DNA from 2 places in the Paeniglutamicibacter sp. GQ140 genome. Region 1 is predicted to be linked to the other one. Evidence: predicted binding sites of a transcription regulator. Region 1 holds the regulator's gene; the other holds the start of a gene.
The links. The regulator HrcA, encoded in region 1, represses chaperone genes, less so after heat shock. The targets are predictions, from matches to a motif close to TTNGCACTCGNNNNNNNCGAGTGCNAA.
Positions count from the first base shown of each region.

Region 2: groL (chaperonin GroEL) is a predicted target of HrcA. The motif match lies at 2,118-2,144, and genes of this name have one in related genera.

Region 1 is NZ_JCAXDW010000008.1:151,594-154,999, forward strand. Features, by position in the region: gene AC6CHY_RS13005 (DUF3097 family protein) at 1-419, opposite strand, end outside; gene hrcA (heat-inducible transcriptional repressor HrcA) at 701-1,714, shown strand; gene dnaJ (molecular chaperone DnaJ) at 1,764-2,894, shown strand; gene AC6CHY_RS13020 (16S rRNA (uracil(1498)-N(3))-methyltransferase) at 2,891-3,406, shown strand, end outside.
Region 2 is NZ_JCAXDW010000005.1:324,605-328,010, forward strand. Features, by position in the region: gene AC6CHY_RS09895 (phosphotransferase) at 1-95, opposite strand, end outside; gene groL (chaperonin GroEL) at 303-1,940, opposite strand; gene AC6CHY_RS09905 (LytR C-terminal domain-containing protein) at 2,221-2,889, opposite strand; gene AC6CHY_RS09910 (DUF3263 domain-containing protein) at 2,984-3,280, opposite strand.

The DNA.
Region 1 (3,406 bases):
ATGCCCTCGACGCGCAGGTCATGGCCCCAGACCTTTTCGACCAGCTGGGCATCGTGCTTGCCTTCCACCCAGATGCGGCTGGCCCGGGCGGTGCGTGCCTTCAGCTCGGTGACCATCCGCGAACCCGAGGCGCTGCGGGCGGTTCCCCGGGGGGCCGGGGGAGCGGCGGCCGGTTCGATGATTTCCACCGGCTCGCCCTCGAGCAGGAAGCCGAAGCCTGCGCGGAAGGACTTGGTGCGTCCGCGCCTGTCCTCGAGGACCAGCACGCGCATGCCGCCGGATTTCTCGGTGCGGACCACTTCGCCGACCCACCCGCTTTCCACGTCCTCCAGCACCAGTCCGCGCGCCAGCGGGACCCTGCGCAGTGCGCGTTTCTTGGGGGCGCTGATGTCCTGGGCGCCCCAGCCGTGGTTGCTCATCGTGTCACTTTCACCTAGTGGTCAACAGGTCCCGGACCGAGGCATGGGCCGGCGCCGATCGCCACGTCGCGGGCTTCGTGCCATGGTGCGACGAACCGGTGTGTCGAACGCGGCATCGCGGTCTGGGACCAAACCATGCTAACAAGCGATGTGAAACGTATTAGACTTGGCAGTTGAACGTGTCGAGTGCCAATGCGTGCCTCCGGACCCCGACCTTGCGCCGGGTCGAGGGCCGCACCCCGCCTCGGCCATGGTGACCCGGCTTGTCAGGAGAGGTGAGAATGACCGAACCGCGTCGGCTCGAAGTCCTTCGAGCCATCGTTGAGGACTACGTGCAGTCGCGCGAGCCGGTGGGTTCGCGCGCGCTGCTCGAACGCCACGACCTGGGCGTCTCCGCCGCCACGATCCGCAACGACATGGCCTCGCTGGAGGAGGAGGGGCTCATCGTCGCCCCGCACACCTCCTCCGGGCGGATCCCGACGGAAAAGGGCTATCGGCACTTCGTCGACCAGATCGGCGACATCAAGCCGCTCTCCGGCGCCGAGCGGCGCGCCATCGCGGCGCTGCTGGAGGGTTCCCACGACGTCAACGACGTGCTGGAAAACACCGTGCGGCTGCTGGCCAGCATCACCCGCCAGGTCGCCCTGATCCAGGTCCCGCACTACTCCAACGCCACCGTGCGCCACATCGAGCTGGTCGGCCTCGGCGCCGGGCAGACCCTGGTGGTGCTCATCGCCTCCAGCGGCAAGGTCGAACAGCGCGTGATCCTGCTCCCGCCCTCGGTGGGGGAGACCGACCTGCAGCGGCTGCGCGCGGCGCTGCTCGCGGCCCTTGACGGCAAGCCGATTGCCGATGTTGCCCGGCTGGCCCAGGTCGTCCCGGAGGCGGTCGAGCCGCGGCTGGCCCCGGCCGCCCGCGCCCTGGCCGAGGTCCTGGGCGCGCTGGCGCGCAACAGCGCGGTGGACCGGATCCTCACCGCCGGCACCGCGAACCTGGCCAGGGCCAACATGGACTTCCCGCTGAGCATCACCCCGGTGCTGGAGGCCCTCGAGGAACAGGTGGTGCTGCTGCGCCTCTTCTCCGAACTCGAGCAGGACGCCCACGGCATTGCCGTGGGCATCGGCACCGAAAACCAGTACGGGGCGCTGACCGAGGCCTCGGTGGTCGCCACCGGATACGGCCCCGGCGAGCAGGCGATGATCGGCGTGCTGGGCCCGACCCGGATGAACTATCCCACCTCGATGGCCGCGGTTCGCGCGGTCGCCCGATATCTTTCCCGAATCCTGGCCGGCTAATGCGGGTCGAAACACATTTTGTGAAGTACGAAAGGACACAGCGAGCACTGTGAGCACCCATTACGAAGTCCTGGGCGTCGGCAAGGACGCCACCGGCGAGGAAATCAAGAAGGCCTACCGGAAACTGGCCCGCAAGCTCCACCCGGATGTGAACCCCGGGGACGACGCCTCGGAGAAGTTCAAGCTGGTCACCCGCGCCTACGAGGTGCTTTCGGATTCCGACAAGCGCGCCAACTACGACGCCACCGGCCACGAAAACGGCACCGGCCAGACCGGCTTCGGCGGCGGCGGTGGATTCGGCGGCGGTTTCGGGGACATCTTCGAGCAGTTCTTCGGCGGCGGCGGGGCCCAGGGCCCGGCCTCGCGCACCCAGCGCGGCCGCGACGCCTTGATCACCGCCACCATCGACCTGGCCGATGCCGTCGCCGGCACCGTGTACCCGCTGGAGATGGAAACGGCAGTCACCTGCCCGACCTGCGAGGGCAGCTGCTGCCGCCCGGGCACCTCCCCGGTCACCTGCACCATCTGCCGCGGCGCCGGCCAGGTGCAGCGGCCGGTCCGCTCGTTCCTGGGCCAGATGATGACGGTGGAGACCTGCGCGGCCTGCCGCGGCTTCGGCACCACCATCCCGGACCCCTGCAACGAATGCAACGGCCAGGGCCGCATCCGCGAACGCATCTCCAAGCAGCTCAAGGTCCCCGCGGGCGTCGCCAGCGGCACCCGCATCCACCTGGCCAACCAGGGCGAGGCCGGCCCCGGCGGAGGACCCAACGGCGACCTCTACGTCGAGATCGAGGTGCGCCGGCACAAGATCTTCGAACGCGACGGCGTCGACCTGCATGCCCGCATGAACGTGCCGATGACCGCCGCGGCGCTGGGCGCCGACCTGGAGCTGGAGACCTTTGACGGTACCCAGGTCATCGAGGTCGAATCCGGTGCGCAGTCGGGGGACACGGTCCGCCTTCCGGGCCTCGGCGTGCCGCGGCTGCGCGGCGGCAAGCGCGGGGACATCATCGTCCACCTGCAGGTGGAGACCCCCACCAAGGTCGATGCCGCGCAGCGCGAGCTGCTCGAGCAGCTGGCCAAGCTCCGCGGGGAGGAATTCGCCGAGGGGCGCATGGAAAACAGCGGCGGCATGTTCTCGCGGCTGCGCGGGAAGCTGGGCAACCTGGGCGCATGAGCAACCAGTGCTTCTTCCTGGCTCCCGGTGAGCTCAAGGACGCGCGCGTGGGCGCCGGGCTGAGGCTCGAGGGCCCCGAGGGCCACCATGCGGTGACCGTCAAGCGCGTGCGCGTCGGCGAAAGCATCGACCTGGTCGACGGCACCGGGCTGCGGGCGGTCGCCGAGGTCACCGCGACGCAGAAGGCGGCGCTGGACGCCGTCGTGCGCGAACTCGAATCCGAGGCGCTCCCGCCGCTGGCCATCACCCTGGTGCAGGCGCTGGCCAAGGGGGACAGGGACCTGCAGGCGGTGGAGTCGGCCGTCGAGCTGGGCATCGACGCGGTGCGGCCCTGGCAGTCGGACCGCGCCATCGTGCGCTGGAACGACGCGAAGGCCGCCAAGGCGCTGACCAAGTGGGAGGGCACGGTGCTCGCCGCGCTCAAGCAGTCCCGCCGCGCTTTCCTGCCCGAGGTGCGCCCCATGCTCAACAGCGCCGACCTCGCCCGGGACATCGCCGGGCGGGTCTCCGGC
Region 2 (3,406 bases), on a different contig from region 1:
GTGCTTTCAAGCCAGGGCTTGCGCACGGTCATGCCGATGCGCAGTACTTCCCCCGCGGCATTCCCGCCGGCCAGCGGCTCTTGGATTTCCGGCATGGCCCCATCCTATTCCGGCGCGCCGTGCACCGGGAGCGGGGCTTTTCCGCGGCGTCCGTTTTCCCGTCGCTTCCTTGTTAAAGCGGCAAGCCGCCTTCCCGGGCGGTGTACCGTCCTCCCGTGGGGAGGAACGGTGCACCGCGGGAAAGCGGCTCACGGTATTAGCCAGATGCTGCTAACGCAGGCAGGCGCGGTAGGCAGGGGGGATTAGAATCCGCCCATGCCGCCCATGCCACCCATGTCGTCGCCACCCGGTGCTGCTGCGCCTGCCGGAACCGGCTTGTCAGCGACAACGGCTTCGGTGGTCAGGAACAGGCCGGCGATGGAAGCGGCGTTCTGCAGGGCAGAGCGCGTAACCTTTACCGGGTCGTTCACGCCGGCGGCGAGGAGGTCCTCGTACACGCCGGTGGCTGCGTTCAGGCCGTGACCTGCAGGCAGGCTCTTGACCTTGTCGGCGACAACGCCCGGCTCCATGCCGGCGTTGAAGGCGATCTGCTTCAGCGGAGCTTCGATGGCAACGCGAACGATGTTCGCACCGGTTGCCTCGTCGCCAACGAGTTCCAGCTTGGCGAATGCAGCAGCGCCGGCCTGGATGAGGGCCACGCCGCCACCGGCGACGATGCCTTCCTCGACGGCGGCCTTGGCGTTGCGCACTGCATCTTCGATGCGGTGCTTGCGTTCCTTGAGCTCGACCTCGGTAGCGGCACCGGCCTTGATGACTGCAACGCCGCCGGCCAGCTTGGCCAGGCGTTCCTGCAGCTTCTCGCGGTCGTAGTCCGAATCGGAGTTCTCGATCTCGGCGCGAATCTGGTTCACGCGACCGGCGATCTCCTCGGCGTCGCCGGCACCCTCGACGATGGTGGTCTCGTCCTTGGTGACAACGACCTTGCGGGCGGAGCCCAGCAGGTCGATGGTGGCGTTTTCGAGCTTCAGGCCGATTTCCTCGGAGATGACCTGGCCACCGGTGAGGATGGCGATGTCGGCCAGCATGGCCTTGCGGCGGTCGCCGAAGCCCGGTGCCTTGACGGCGACGGACTTGAACAGGCCACGGATCTTGTTCACGATCAGGGTGGCAAGGGCTTCGCCCTCGATGTCCTCGGCGATGATCAGCAGCGGCTTGTTGGACTGCATGACCTTCTCAAGGATCGAAACCATGTCCTTGACGTTGGTGATCTTCGAGTTGACGATCAGGATGTACGGATCCTCAAGGACCGTTTCCTGGCGCTCGTTGTCGGTGACGAAGTAGGCCGAGATGTAGCCCTTGTCGAAGCGCATGCCCTCGGTGAGCTCAAGCTCGAGGCCGAAGGTGTTCGACTCCTCGACGGTGATGACACCTTCCTTGCCGACCTTGTCCAGTGCCTCGGCGATCAGGGCGCCGATTTCGTTGTCGCCGGCGGAGATCGATGCGGTGGCGGCGATCTCTTCCTTGGTTTCGATTTCCTTGGCGGAGGCCAGGAGCTCAACGGTGACGGCCTCGACGGCCTTCTCGATGCCGCGCTTCAGGGACAGCGGGTCGGCGCCGGCGGCAACGTTGCGCAGGCCTTCCTTGACCAATGCCTGTGCCAGGACGGTGGCGGTGGTGGTGCCGTCGCCTGCGACGTCGTCGGTCTTCTTGGCAACTTCCTTGACGAGTTCCGCACCGATCTTCTCGTACGGATCCTCGAGCTCGATCTCCTTGGCAATGGAGACACCGTCGTTGGTGATCGTGGGGGCGCCCCACTTCTTTTCCAGGACGACGTTGCGTCCACGCGGGCCAAGGGTGACCTTGACGGCGTCAGCCAGGATGTTCAGGCCGCGCTCAAGGCCGCGGCGTGCTTCCTCATCAAATGCAATGATTTTGGCCATAGCGGCTTATGTCCTTTCGGGACGTTCATGCGTATCTACGACCTGAGGCAACGCCCGCGACGGACGAAGAATCCACGATGTCATGGGACGATCGCAAAAGCTTCTCGCTGCCCTGGTCAAGGACTCACTCAAACACCGCCCCGAAGCCGCACGTAGTCGGTCGAATCTTCGATCGAATTAGCAGTCGGGGCATGCGAGTGCTAATACAAATCTTGGCACTCAACCACTCGGAGTGCAAGCTGTGGGTCTTTGCCGTAAGCGTATTGCGGCGCTGCGCTCCCTAGCGGAAGTTGCTTCCCAGCACGATGGCGATATTGCCCGGGATGTTTGCGCTCTGCATGACCGAGGTGATGTCCAATTCCGCGGCCGCGGCCTCCGCGGTGGCCCGGTGGGTCTCTGAGCGGTAGTAGACCGTGGAGTAGGTGACCTTCTTGGTCCAGTTGGAAGCCGCGACGTTGCTGAACCCGGCGTTCTGCAGCTCGGTACGCGCCTTGCCGGCAAGGCCGCCGACCTTCGCGCCGTTGTAGACGCCCATGGCCATGGAGGTGTCAGCGTCTTCCGGCAGGGGGCTTTCGCTGGACTCGGCGGAGGAGCTGGCTTCGGTGGGCTCGGCCGATTCGCTTTCGGCAGGCGTTTCGCTGGCCTCGGACGGCGATTCGGACTCGGAAGGCGATTCCGCTGCCTCGGAAGACGCCGTGGCCTCCTGCGCGCCCGAGGAGCTGGCGGCAACGGATGCCGGATCGGTTGGGGTGCCCGTGAACTTGGGCAGGACCATGAAGGAGAAGAGTCCCACGACCAGGGCAATTGCCCCGAAAACCATCAGCCAACGCAAGCCGGATCGGGCCCCGCCCACGGATGCGGCGGCAGCCCAGCCGTTTTCGCGGTGCGATCCGCTACGGTTGCTGAACTCTGGGACGCGATCAAATTCATCGCGCGGATAGTTGGTCATGCCCGTCCTCGGTGATGTGGCTTGCAATGTGGGCATGCGCGGGTGCAGGAATACAAGTGCGGCCTGGCCCCGAAACGCCAGACGTGCGTTGCAATCATGCCTCGGATCCGAGCCGTTTCGCCGACCGAGCGCGATGCCTCGTCGTTCGTAGTCTACGCAATCGCTTGACCAGCATGGGGTCATGGGCCAGTGCCGCGTCCGTGTCGATGAGCGTGTTCAGCAATTGGTAGTAGTTGGTCGGGGAGATGGAAAACAGCTCCGAGATGGCTTGCTCCTTGGCTCCGGCGTACTTCCACCACTGGCGTTCCAGCGCGAGAATCCGCTGGGAACGCTCGTCCAGACCGCTGGATTCGTCAAGCTCGAACTCCAGCCCAAGTGCCTCGGATGACATTGCACTTCCCTCAACAATCCGGTTCCCCGGTTCACGGCGAACTACCGGGCAATCTGCCCCAACTGTAACTATTCTAACGTGTCGCCCCCGCAAACCGTTTGCCCATCCGGCTGGGCATCTGCCCAC